One region of the Vibrio nomapromontoriensis genome, then DNA from elsewhere that is predicted to be linked to it. Evidence: predicted binding sites of a transcription regulator. Region 1 holds the regulator's gene; each other region holds the start of a gene.
The links. The regulator PurR, encoded in region 1, represses purine synthesis genes. The targets are predictions, from matches to a motif close to TNANGNAAACGTTTNCNTNA.
Positions count from the first base shown of each region.

Region 2: the regulator PurR is predicted to act here: its motif matches at 1,516-1,535, upstream of purT (formate-dependent phosphoribosylglycinamide formyltransferase).
Region 3: the regulator PurR is predicted to act here: its motif matches at 1,991-2,010, upstream of glpX (class II fructose-bisphosphatase).
Region 4: the regulator PurR is predicted to act here: its motif matches at 1,169-1,188, upstream of folD (bifunctional methylenetetrahydrofolate dehydrogenase/methenyltetrahydrofolate cyclohydrolase FolD).

Region 1 is NZ_JAKJSS010000020.1:18,383-21,594, forward strand. Features, by position in the region: gene L4D05_RS21650 (TVP38/TMEM64 family protein) at 1-255, opposite strand, end outside; gene L4D05_RS21655 (TfoX/Sxy family DNA transformation protein) at 374-964, opposite strand; cyclic di-GMP riboswitch class I at 1,075-1,158, opposite strand; gene purR (HTH-type transcriptional repressor PurR) at 1,334-2,341, opposite strand; gene torD (molecular chaperone TorD) at 2,672-3,212, opposite strand, start outside.
Region 2 is NZ_JAKJSS010000007.1:77,625-80,836, reverse strand. Features, by position in the region: gene L4D05_RS04445 (aminotransferase-like domain-containing protein) at 1-207, shown strand, start outside; gene purT (formate-dependent phosphoribosylglycinamide formyltransferase) at 282-1,457, opposite strand; gene cdd (cytidine deaminase) at 1,662-2,549, opposite strand; gene L4D05_RS04430 (CidB/LrgB family autolysis modulator) at 2,736-3,212, opposite strand, start outside.
Region 3 is NZ_JAKJSS010000013.1:104,929-108,140, forward strand. Features, by position in the region: gene L4D05_RS17355 (DHH family phosphoesterase) at 1-575, opposite strand, end outside; gene L4D05_RS17360 (TetR/AcrR family transcriptional regulator) at 695-1,339, opposite strand; gene zapB (cell division protein ZapB) at 1,491-1,733, opposite strand; gene glpX (class II fructose-bisphosphatase) at 2,070-3,077, shown strand.
Region 4 is NZ_JAKJSS010000011.1:115,819-119,030, forward strand. Features, by position in the region: gene L4D05_RS15165 (DEAD/DEAH box helicase) at 1-825, opposite strand, end outside; tRNA gene L4D05_RS15170 (tRNA-Arg) at 978-1,054, opposite strand; gene folD (bifunctional methylenetetrahydrofolate dehydrogenase/methenyltetrahydrofolate cyclohydrolase FolD) at 1,260-2,123, shown strand; gene L4D05_RS15180 (HPr family phosphocarrier protein) at 2,359-2,610, shown strand; gene L4D05_RS15185 (lytic murein transglycosylase) at 2,771-3,212, opposite strand, start outside.

The DNA.
Region 1 (3,212 bases):
AAGGCTGGTCCAAAATCCAAATAATGCAGCGCCTAATAGCGTCACAACTGCAGCGCCAGGAACTGAAAATGCTGTAATTGCTATGTAGAGAAAGAAATAGGTGAGTGCAGCCGTGACAAAATTGGCGTCAATGTAACTGGCGAGCTCAGCTTGTTGTACTTTGGCGTTTTCTAATGTTAAATACTGACCGAATTGCGACCCCAAGAATAGGATAAGAGCAACGAAGCCCAACCCTAACAGTAACTTTTTACTCATGACTTACTCCATGTAGACAATGCATCTTTAAGTATAAGACAGGAGCAGGGTAAATTTACTTTCAAAGACTTATAAAAAAAATCAGCCTTAAGCTGATTTTTTTATAAGTATATCAATACTAGTTGATGTGGTTAGCGAGTTCATCTCGTTTCGCTTGTGGGATAACGGACCAATGTGTACCGTTAATCGCCCCTTCTAATGCCCATAGTAACTCTAGGCCGACACTGGATGAATGTGTTTTCTGAATCGCTTTGAATGCTTCTACAGAGCCATGCTCTTGTAATGAGTTAACTGACTCGATGCCCGCTTTTTTAAGCATACGCTCTGTGGCAAGGCGAAGATTCGGCAGATCTTTTAATCGGTTAGGTTTAGTATCGGATTGTTTTACTTTTTCGTCTTTGGCAAAATCCAAGGCTGCGCGAGCGTATGACAATATAACGTCAGTGTCGTCCCAACAATCTTCTGGAAGTGCAAAGTATTTAGTAACAACAGGGAATCCACGTTTTTTATACACGTAAGGCGTATAGCCTAATTGCTTAAAAGACGCGACTGTTTTGGGGTTAGTTCGGATATGTAATTTGTTGTTCACTGCTAATGCAAACATTGTTTCGTCAACAAAGATCCCAAATCCACCGAACATGGAGCGAGATTTTACTTTTCCTAGTTGAGCGAACAATTGCATTGAATTTTTTAATACTGGATTGTCCATGCTTATCTTTTCTCGGTGTTATTGATTGTGTCACCAAAATCAGGTCCGAGAGTATAGCAAACAGGTGTCAGTTTCTTGTTAGGTCAATAACAGGATTTGACACCTTTGCCATCGGTAACCCCGCTACCTACCAAATGTGGTTTAGGCCGGAGGCTTTGCGTCCCACCTTTTCAGATGGTTTGCCCTGTGCGTGACTCAAATAGCATAAAGAAAAAAACCATTAATATGCATGGGTTATTAGTTGAAGTGTGATATTGCTTCAAAAATTAGAGGGGTATTTGTGCTTGTGAAGTAGCACAAAGTAACAATACAGATTGAAATTTATTGGAAGAAGATCAAAAAAAAGCGCTCAATAGAGCGCCTTTGTCATTATTTTGTCATGTCTTTGACAGAGCTTCGTTCAATTATCTCTGGGTGCATCTCGAATATGCGTTTGTCATGACCTTTATCTTTGATTCGTTCGAGTAGAATCTCAAATGCATTCTTACCAACACGACGTTTTGGTTGGTGAACGGTGGTCAATGGTGGTGAAAAGTACTCAGCCAGCTCGATATTGTCGTAGCCGATTACAGATATATCACCAGGGACGTTTAATCCAAGCTGTTGTAAGCGACTCATTAGGCCTAACGCCATGGTATCGTTAAAACAAAAAACGGCGCTTGGTCGGTCTTCCATAGCGGCAATGCGATTGGCGGCGATGACGGCAGTATCGCATTCGAAGTTACCTTCAAAAATACGGTCTTCTTTCATCGTTAAGCCTGCTTCTGTTAAAGCGCGTTGATAACCGACAATGCGTTCTTGGCAAACAGCTTTTTCTAAATGACCACTTAAGCAGGCGATGTCTGTATGCCCTTTCTCAATAAGGTATTTTGTCGCTAAGTAGCCACCTTCTTCCGAGTTATCGATGATCTTGTCTGCTTGCGAACTTTCTGGGCCCCAGTCCATAATGACTTTAGGGATATCAGAGTGACGGTCAAGCATCGTGAGAAGCTCTTCAGTTAGGTCTGAGCACATGACTAAAATGCCATCAACACGCTTCTCTGCCAACATGCGAATGTAGTCGCGTTGCTTTTCATACACGCCACCTGTATTACACAGTATCAAGGTATAACCTTGTCGATAGCAATAACTCTCAACACCGTCAATCACCTCAGAGAAAAACAGGTTAGTGGATTGAGTCACCAGCATACCAATGGTCTTCGTAGAGTTGCACTTTAAGCTTCTTGCGACAGCACTTGGCGCGTAATTGAGCTCTTCGACTGCAGCATTAACTTTTTCTTGTGTGGCCTCGGCAACAAAACGCGTTTTGTTGATGACGTGAGATACGGTGGTAGTAGAAACGCCAGCTAGGCGGGCGACGTCTTTAATTGTTGCCATAGCTTTATCCTGTTAGTAACGGCTTTTGTGTTTTTAATTGCATAAAAGCCGTTGCGATCATGAAGCATTATTTATGAAAAATAAGCGCTTTGTTGTAACGAATGCGTACCGGACACAAATACACTTTGTGAAATGGCGGTTTCCAATCAGTACATTTAAGTGGAAACCACATCGTACTAAAGCCTGGCTTTCGCATTTTAAACGGCGAATTGTAGTCTTAGTGGCAGACCCTAGCAATGTCTGAACCGACAATTTTGTCTATAAAAGCCAAATTTATATTTGGCTTACTGATTATTGTCGCGTTAGGGACTGGGCGCTTAACTACTTTACCTACTCTACGCGTAAGTATGTAAGGTCAAGCTGACAGAATGCAACGAGTAGTTGTGCAACAGCTGCATAAAAACCGAATTCATCAAATTCTTTACATCGACGATCAAATTGAGGTAACCACGTCATGAGGTGTTGTTCAATAAAGTCAGCTTGTTCAAGTAAAGCGTTATTGATGTGCGCATCAGATTCCAGTTCATTGGAACGAATGATGAGGTTGCCAAGAAAGTCTAACTCAATCGCTAAGTGATCTGCCGGCTCATTTAGGTTATCTGACACGCCAATATTGTGCTGTTTGAGGAGCGCCGCCATATCGTGTGCTGGGGTGTCATTTAGTAAGCCTGACTTGCCTATATACATTGATGCGTATGGGAGTGCGCCATGCTTATCGGTTTTCAAGAACAAATCGCAAAAGTCAGCAGAGAGCTCCAGTTGAGCATCTTCGCGTGTTTGTAAACGATTGAGTGCGTCGATAAAATTGGCGATAGAAGCGCTTAATGACGCATTCTCCCCCAACCCAGCGAGGAAAGCGCGGATTTCAACA
Region 2 (3,212 bases), on a different contig from region 1:
ATTTGGGTGGTGCTACCCACTCATGTTAATGCGACAGAGTTATATAAAATAGCGATTAGCGATGATATTAGTATCGCTCCAGGGGAAATGTTTGCGACGACACAACAGTTTCAGCATTGTTTTAGAATGAATGCTTCTTTGCAAGCAACAGACTCTGTCGTCAGGGCTATTGAGCGTTTGGGGATGCTGATCAGACAATTATTGTAACGAGCCTTACTCGCATATCTTTCCGATAATGCTTAATAATTAAAGGCTGTCGAGAAACTCGACAGCCTTTATGCTTAGTAAATGACTTTTACTTGCTTTGCGCTATCGATAGCATCGTCAATGGCCGATTCGATAGACTTGCGACGCGTAAGGCTCACACCTAAGCGGCGACGGCCATCGATATCTGGTTTACCAAACAAGCGAACTTGGGTTTGCGGTGCAGATACGGCTTCACTCACGCCTGTGAAACGAAGGTTCTCTGAAGTGCCTTGCCCCAAGATAACTGCGGATGCAGACGGTCCGTACTGTGGGATAGCATTAATTGGCATACCGGTAAATGCACGGACGTGAAGAGCAAACTCAGACATTTCTTGGGAAATGAGTGTAACAAGACCCGTATCATGTGGGCGAGGGGACACTTCGTTAAAGATGACTTTATCGCCCTTAACGAACAATTCGACACCAAATAGACCATAGCCACCTAATGCATTGACGACTTGCTCAGCACTGTATTCAGCGGCTTTCTTCGCATTTTCTGACATGACTTGAGGCTGCCAAGATTCTCTGTAGTCGCCATCTTCTTGGCGGTGTCCGATTGGTGCGCAGAAGTACACGCCATCGACAGCTCGAACAGTCAGTAGTGTGATTTCGTAATCAAAATCTATAAAGCCCTCAACAATGACACGTCCAGCCCCCGTACGACCGCCTTCTTGAGCGTATTTCCACGCGTTATCAATATCTTCTTTAGTTTTGATAACACTTTGTCCTTTACCCGATGAGCTCATTACAGGTTTTACGACACATGGTATGCCAACAAATTCAACGGCACTGACGAAATCGTCGTAGTTATCTGCAAAGCGATAAGGCGAAGTGTTTAAACCTAGCTCTTCCGCGGCAAGGCGACGGATCCCCTCACGATTCATTGTCAGCTTAGTCGCGTTAGCGGTTGGAACGACGTTTAGGCCTTGTTTTTCTAACTCAACGAGCTTATCTGTCGCAATCGCTTCAATCTCGGGTACGACGTAGTCTGGTTGTTCTTTCTGAATCAGAGCCTCTAGTGCATCACCATCAAGCATGTCTAGTACGTAGCTACGGTGAGCAACCTGCATGGCTGGCGCATCTGGGTATCGATCGCAAGCGATGACTTCTAAGCCTAAACGTTGGCATTCGATGGCGACTTCTTTACCAAGCTCACCGGAGCCTAGCAATAACACACGGGTAGCACTTTCACGAGTTGCGGTACCAAACATATAAAATCCTTGCACATTCTTCAGGAAAATTTGGGTGAATCATACTGGATTTTACAAGGAAAGCAAACGTTTGCGCTGGTGTTTTTATTGGTGGAAGTAAGGAGGGTTTATTCGTAGAGATGTAGGGGTGTCCGCGGCTGAAGCCATGGACACCAATAGAGGAGCAAATACTAGGTTACTGAATATTTATTGATAAACACAAACTTAAATCGTCGCGTACTCAATTTGAATATCAGGGTTAATAGCCTCTAATGTGGCTTGAGTATCAGCAAGGTGGCTAATTTTACCGTTGGCGAGCTCTACTAACGCAGCGGTTTTAATGTCATTGATTGATTTACCTGCCAACAACAGTTGTCCAAGTGCAACTTGTAGCGGTGGTAGACTAGGGTTGAAAGCTGCATTTTCAGCATAGGCACCTTGAAAAGTGCTGCCACCGTTCAGCTCAACTGAGACACCGCTAAGGTTACTCGTATAAGGGGCGTGGCTACGATTCAGTGCAACCAGCGCTTTTTCCATTAGGGTGCTGACGTTATCAATAGAATTATTGTGTTTAACTGGTGTCATCAATCCTTCAGTGATCCCGAGATCTTTAGGGCCAAACGATTCAGGTAGGTATTCTTGTAATGTCTTTGCGTCACGTTCAGGCAATTGGATAACAAGATCTTGAGCGGTGGTAAGCTCGTTCATAAACTGACGACAGTGACCGCAAGGACTGAAGTTAATGGTAATGTCTTTTACGCCGGTCTCGCCTTTCATCCATGCGTGGCTGATTGCGGACTGTTCGGCATGAACAGTCTGGCCAAGTTGCGCGCCAAGAAACTCCATATTTGCACCAAAATAGAGTTTGCCTGATAACCCTCTCACGATAGCTCCAACATAAAAGTCGGAAATAGGTGCGTATGAGTACGCAGCTGCGAAAGGCAGCAATGCAACGCGTAATTCGTTATCGGCGAGCCCAGACACAGATAATAACGCCTCGAACTGTGCTGGAGTTAATGTAGCGTCGAAATTTTCGTGAGTGACGATAGGCTTTAGGTATCGACTAATAGCTTCTGGTGCTTCGGCTAACACTGAATCGAAACGATCCGTCATGCTTGTTCCTCTAATTTGGCTAATGTGTTTTTATTCATTCTATGTAACTTAGTGAAAAAATAGAGTGATGAAGATCACTCTATTTGATGTAACGATGGTTAACATTTCACAATTAGAGTGATGTCACACCATTGTTGCACTGAGGTTTACGATTTGAGCAACGGACATCTCGTCGATGAGCTGGCTTCACATTAATTGCCCTAGCCAAAGCGAAAATGCAAAAAATGAAGGTGCGAGCACTGAGGTTATGACACCGCAAATAACCAAAGCGAGAGAGCTGAATGCAGCATCTTTTGAATCTTTCTCTGCGCAAGTTGCGGTTCCTAATGCGTGAGAGACGGTTCCCATTGTTAACCCTTTGGCAATAGGGTGAGTCACACCGAGTAATTGATAGAGTGGGTAAGCTAAGATGGCACCAAATAGTCCAACGAGTAAGACGAGGATAGCAGCAATAGCCGGTTCTCCACCTAAATGGCTGGACACTTCCATCGCGATTGGGGTGGTGACAGATTTACCCAACAAGCTTGCGACTAATGTCATGTCAGCACCTAGCCACACTGCGATTAGCGAGGCGGTGAACATTGACCCAATACTACCAACGCTGCAGGCTAGAAGAATAATGCGCCAATTGGCTCGAATCTGAGGTATTTGTTCATACAGTGG
Region 3 (3,212 bases), on a different contig from region 1:
TCTTCTCTGCATGCAAAGGGCGTTCGATAGCGTAATAGCTGTTGGTATAAATCGACCGGAGAAACATGCAAATCCTCCAGCTTTTCTCCGTAGCCATTGTAGTTAACCAAGGTGCCTAGTTGACGCAAAAAATGCCTATCAACATCACTGAGATTTGCTTTATCCGCCAGTGACTCCGCGCTGGCAATCATATTGTCTCCATACGCCGCAGTGATTGCCCATAATCGATGTTGCCCTGCAAGTTGGTCATTGACGATTAAGGCCGTACAAGTGTTCGCATCGAGATCGATATGGCGGGTCAAATACGCCGACTCTGGTGGCTGTGTTGCCTTGTGATGATCGATATAGGTGACGGGGACCTGATGAGCTAACAGAGCATTGAGTGCCGCTCTGTTCTTATCCATCGAGATATCAAGTACCGTTACCGAGCTAACCTCTTGAAGAGGTACGCGCTCAAGCAACGCAATATCACGCTTAATACCGGAGATGAGTTTAGCCGGTTTGGGATCTGACAACCTCAGTTGCAATAGCGACAATATTCCATCCGCGTCGCCATTAAAAACATCGTAGTGCATCTTGCGTCCTTTCATCGGAAATAGTTGCGACTGAATAACAATAAACCCTACTTTGGCAGCAGGGTTTATTGAAATACGAATTGGCTATATGACATGAGCGAACAGTGTGTCGCTGCTAACTAAGCGCTCGCGCCACCCATCATTTTTACGCCATCTTCAAGCAGCGCGAGCTGCTCTTGGCCTTTTGATGTCGCTACTGGCTTAACCACATTAATCATGTGCAGCATCCCTTGTTGAATCACCTCTTCCGTGATTTTAGTCTTGGGAGACATAGCAGATTGATAGCTCAACCAACCCACGGCCATCATATGTAATGTCGTCACCATGGACTTTAGCTCTTTCTCGTTTAAGCAAAGTAATTCAAGCTCAACAAAGGCACGCAGTATATTGACTAAGTTTCCTTGTAATCTCTCTTGCACGACGATGTATTCTTCATGCAGCTTTTCGTCTCGCTGTAAGATCTCTGGCAAGTTAGCGTAGAAAAAACGGTACTTCCACATCAGGGTAAAAATCGAATTGAGGTAATGCTTCAGCAACGCTAAGCTTTCTTGCTGCCCTTGAACAGGCGTAAACCGCTCGATCAACTCCTGAGAATAAAGCGTGAAAATATCGCGAACAATTTCTTGCTTGTTGCTGAAATGATAATACAGGTTACCGGGACTGATCTCGATATAAGCAGCGATATGGTTGGTCGTCACGTTACGTTCACCGTCTGAGTTGAATAACTCAAGGGCGGCATGCACTATTTTATCACGCGTTTTCATTCTCAATTATCCTTTGCCTGTTTTGCGCTAGTATACGTGTTCAACTTGTGAGCGAAAGCGTGAGATCGCAATAGTCTGACTGGTTCGACCAACTAAATAGAAAAAAAGCACTCACAAGGAGTGCTTTTCACAAATCTAAGAGACTGACGATTTATTCTACTTCGTCCATTTTACCAAGTAGGTTACGAATGCGTTCTTGCCATTGGGTGTGCTCACGCTGCATAACTTCAGCCTTTTGTTCAAGTTCTTCGCGACTGCTACGCAGCTCGTCTGCTTGACTAGCCAGTTGAACTTTCTCTTCCTTCAACTCTTCAACTTCCATTTGAAGAAGAGCGATAGTGTCAACTGCAGTTTGAATTTTTGCTTCTAGTTGTTCCAGTACTTCAAAAGACATCTCGGCCTACCTTGTTAAATTCTATGTAATGAAATAGCTTCATTCTACGTTGCCCCATTCTACTCAGCCTCGAGAAGATAGACACGCCCTATATTGCAGATTTTTCACTATTCGGTCAAAAAAACAACGCAAACTAACAAAAGAGGTAATTAAACCATACCGACTGATCGTAACTAACCCTTATCGTTCAATGTCTCCTACGTCTATTTCGATAAATAATCCACTAACCACACTCAGCTTTGCGCAGTATCAAACAAAAAAGCAAACGTTTCCTTCTTGGTATGTTAAAATTCGCGCCGTAAATTCTTTTGTCAACTTTCATCTATTGGAGTCAATATGAAGCGCGATTTAGCGATGGCTTTTTCACGAGTTACCGAAGGTGCCGCTCTGGCTGGTTATAAATGGTTAGGACGTGGCGATAAAAACGCCGCTGACGGTGCTGCCGTTGAAGTAATGCGTACCCTACTGAACAAAACCGACATCAGTGGTGAAATCGTTATCGGTGAAGGTGAGATTGATGATGCACCAATGCTGTACATTGGTGAGCAGGTTGGCATTGGTGGCGATGCCGTTGACATCGCGGTAGATCCAATTGAAGGTACGCGCATGACAGCAATGGGACAGTCAAATGCCTTGGCTGTGCTTGCAGCTGGAGAAAAAGGCAGCTTTTTAAAAGCACCTGACATGTACATGGAGAAACTGGTTGTCGGCCCTGGCGCTAAAGGGGCTATCGATCTAAACCTATCACTAACCGATAATTTAACGAATATTGCTGCAGCACTAGGTAAGCCGTTAGATACGCTGGTCGTGACCACACTCGCTAAACCAAGACACGATAGCGTTATTGCTGAAATGCAAGCCATGGGAGTTCGTGTTTTTGCGGTGCCAGATGGTGATGTGGCCGCTTCAATCCTAACCTGTATGCCAGACAGTGAAGTCGATGTAATGTACTGCATTGGCGGCGCACCTGAAGGTGTAGTATCGGCTGCGGTTATTCGCGCACTGGATGGCGACATGCACGCTCGCTTACTACCTCGCCACGAAGTAAAAGGCGACAACGAAGAAAACCGTAAAGCAGGTGAGCTTGAGTTGGAGCGTTGTAAAGAAATGGGTGTTGAAGCGAATGTCTTACTAAGAATGGAAGATATGGCTCGTAGTGATAATGTGGTTTTCTCTGCGACAGGAATTACCAAAGGTGATCTGTTAGAGGGAATTACACGCCAAGGCAATATTGCTACCACTGAAACGCTACTGATTCGTGGTCGCTGTCGTACCATTCGTCGCATTAAATCGATTCACTACCTAGAGCGAAAAGATCCTGAGATCCGAGGCATTATTCTGTAGTGTCGACGTATTAACGAAAAAGCGCTGCAACGGCAGCGTTTTTTATTGCTATCTAGTTGATAGTAAATAATTTGCTTTATAAAGCGTATCGGCCATAATAGCATCAGTTATTGATTATCACTACACTATCGAGCA
Region 4 (3,212 bases), on a different contig from region 1:
ACTATGAAACGCTTCTGCTTGAATTCCGCGCTTCTCAAGCTGGCTTACTAGCTTTGCTGCGCCGTGCTTCGTCTCAATAAAAATCAGCGCTTGAGACCATGAGTTCTCTGTTAATAAATGGCTTAACAATGATGACTTAATATCTTTGTCAACCGTCACAATCCATTGCTTAATGTTTCCCTTCGACGCACTATGTTTAGCGATACTGATTTCTGATGGGTTATCAATTGCGCTGCGAGCCAATTCTCGAACTGGATTAGATAACGTGGCAGAAAACAGCAGTGTTTGCGCGTCTTCTGGTACCCGAGCAATAATCTTGTTAATCGCTTCAATGAAGCCCATATCAAGCATTTTGTCAGCTTCGTCCAATACCAAGCATTCCACTTCATCAAAGTGAATAGCATGTTGTCCATAAAGGTCTAACAATCTGCCCGGTGTTGCCACCACAATATCAATACCATCAATTAACGCTTGCTTCTGTGGGGCATAATCAACACCACCGTACATCGCCATCGATTTTAATGATAACTCTTGGCCGTATGTTTCAATGCTCTGGTGAACTTGTTGCGCTAACTCTCGTGTCGGAGTCAAAATAAGCGCTCTTGCCCGCTTCTTACGCTGGGTTTCCGCTCGACTTAATTTTTCTAGAATAGGCAACACGAAACTCGCCGTTTTACCTGTACCTGTTTGCGCCGCAGCAAGAAGATTGTCACCGTTTAAAATCAGGGGAATCGCTTTATTCTGAATCGTAGTAGGCTTGTCGTAACCTACTTTTTCAATCGCATTCAGTAATGGGGCACTGAGCCCAAGTTTAGTAAACGGCATAAAGAGTCTCTCACATTGTCGATGACGCGCTAGTAATAACGCGTGATGAATGACGCGCAATAAGGTGATGATAGTGTAGCAGATACGATATATATCGCAGAAAAAGCAAAACCCCTGATAACTCAAGGAGCTATCAGGGGTTTCTTAATAAATGGCGCGCCCTGTAGGATTCGAACCTACGACCACATCCTTAGAAGGGACGTGCTCTATCCAGCTGAGCTAAGGGCGCGCTACAGGGAAAGGATTATACGAGATGAACTCGGTAAATCAATGGCTTTCTTACTCTTTGTGATTCAAATGCCCAAAAAAACCACAACCTATCAGTCAATGGTGATATTTCAAACGAGGCAAACGTTTGCTTTCTGGCTTTTGAAATACTTTTCTGGGACAATACACACAAAAATAACAGCCAATTAACTTTCTCAAGGAAAATTATGACTGCTCAAAACATCGATGGGAAACTTATTTCTCAAACTGTCCGCTCTGAAGTCGCTGCACGAGTAAAAGCACGTACCGATGCTGGCCTTAGGGCACCGGGCTTAGCGGTTGTTCTGGTAGGTGAAGATCCTGCCTCACAAGTTTACGTCGGAAGTAAGCGCAGAGCGTGTGAAGAAGTGGGATTTGTTTCTAAGTCTTATGATCTGCCTGCAAACGCAAACCAAGATGAGCTATTAAGCCTTGTAGATACACTTAATAACGACCCTGAAGTAGATGGTATTTTAGTGCAATTGCCTCTCCCCGCAGGCATTGACGACACGCTTATTCTTGAGCGCATCATCCCAGAGAAAGACGTTGATGGTTTCCATCCCTACAATGTAGGTCGACTCGCTCAACGTATGCCTAAACTACGCTCTTGCACACCAAAAGGTATTATTACCCTATTAGATCGCTACAACATCCCAATGCGTGGCAAACATGCTGTCGTCGTTGGTGCATCTAATATCGTCGGCCGCCCTATGACACTTGAGCTTCTACTTGCTGGCTGCACCACAACGACGTGTCATCGCTTCACTAAAGATCTAGAAGGTCATGTTCGTCAAGCCGATATCGTCGTGGTTGCCGTTGGTAAACCTAACTTCATTCCTGGTAACTGGATCAAGAAAGGCGCTGTTGTTGTCGATGTGGGTATCAACCGAATGGACGATGGCAAATTAGTTGGCGATGTGGAATATGATGTAGCGAAGAATAACGCCAGCTTTATCACCCCCGTCCCAGGTGGTGTTGGCCCAATGACCGTGGCAAGTTTGATTGAAAACACCATGATTGCCTGCGAACAGTTCCACACGGTTAAAAAGTAACCCGCAACTTTTCAACGCTGCGAATACGCTAACACCTCAATTTGAGACATCAAGTTGAGGTGTTTTTACTTTTAACGCATATAAATCAATATAATAATTAATACTGGTTCTCATTTTTTCCCAATATACGTTTTGACAATTGGCATTTTGCACTTAGGTCACGGTTTTTCGACCGTTCCTCAGATAGAACTAGCTGAAACGGAAAAATCATACTGAATCATGAGGATAAGACACTATGTACAAAAAGAGTGCCACGATTACTGCTGAAAGCGGCCTTCATACACGTCCTGCCGCCCTATTTGTTAAAGAAGCAAAAAAGTATGCGGAAGACGTAGAGCTTATCTCGCAAGGCAAAAGCGCCACCGCAAAGAATCTCTTCAAAATCCAAACATTAAACTTGGTAAAAGGGACGGAAGTAACCGTTCAGTCCTCCAATCGCCAAGCGGTTGACGAGCTCACTCGCTTTTTGGAAGGGGTAACCGGCTAGGTAACGCCATCGGAAAAGTATAAATAGTTACCGGAATAGATAATAGAAAGGCCTTAAGGTAAAGATTCTTAAGGCCTTTCTTGTAAAATTCGTGTCATAAATACAAAGCTATCGATAAAGAACTGTCGATAATGAACTATCGACACAGAATCAACGCGTATTAATCCATTGCAATTCGGTCAGCCAAATGACTAACAGCGAGCGCAAAATAATACGAACGGTTCCACTTCATCAATACATTGTAATTGTTATAAACCAGGTACACGCGACCATTTTCGTCATCAGGCATAATTAACCATGCCTTAATGTCTTCATCTAGCTGTGGCAATGGACGACCATCATAACGAGTGACGCCAAGCTTACTCCACTCTTGAAGATACTTACCTTTTTCAGCCTCTCGCCCTTGTAACTCGGGTGAAATACCGTGAGGGACTTTAACTTGGCGTCCCCATGTATAACTGTCATCCCATCCCGACTGGGCAAGATAATTGGCAGTCGACGCAAAAACATCGGCTTCTGAGTTCCAAATATCCTTTTTCCCATCACCGTTACCATCGGCAGCAAAGTTTAAAAAAGAGCTCGGCATGAACTGACTTTGCCCC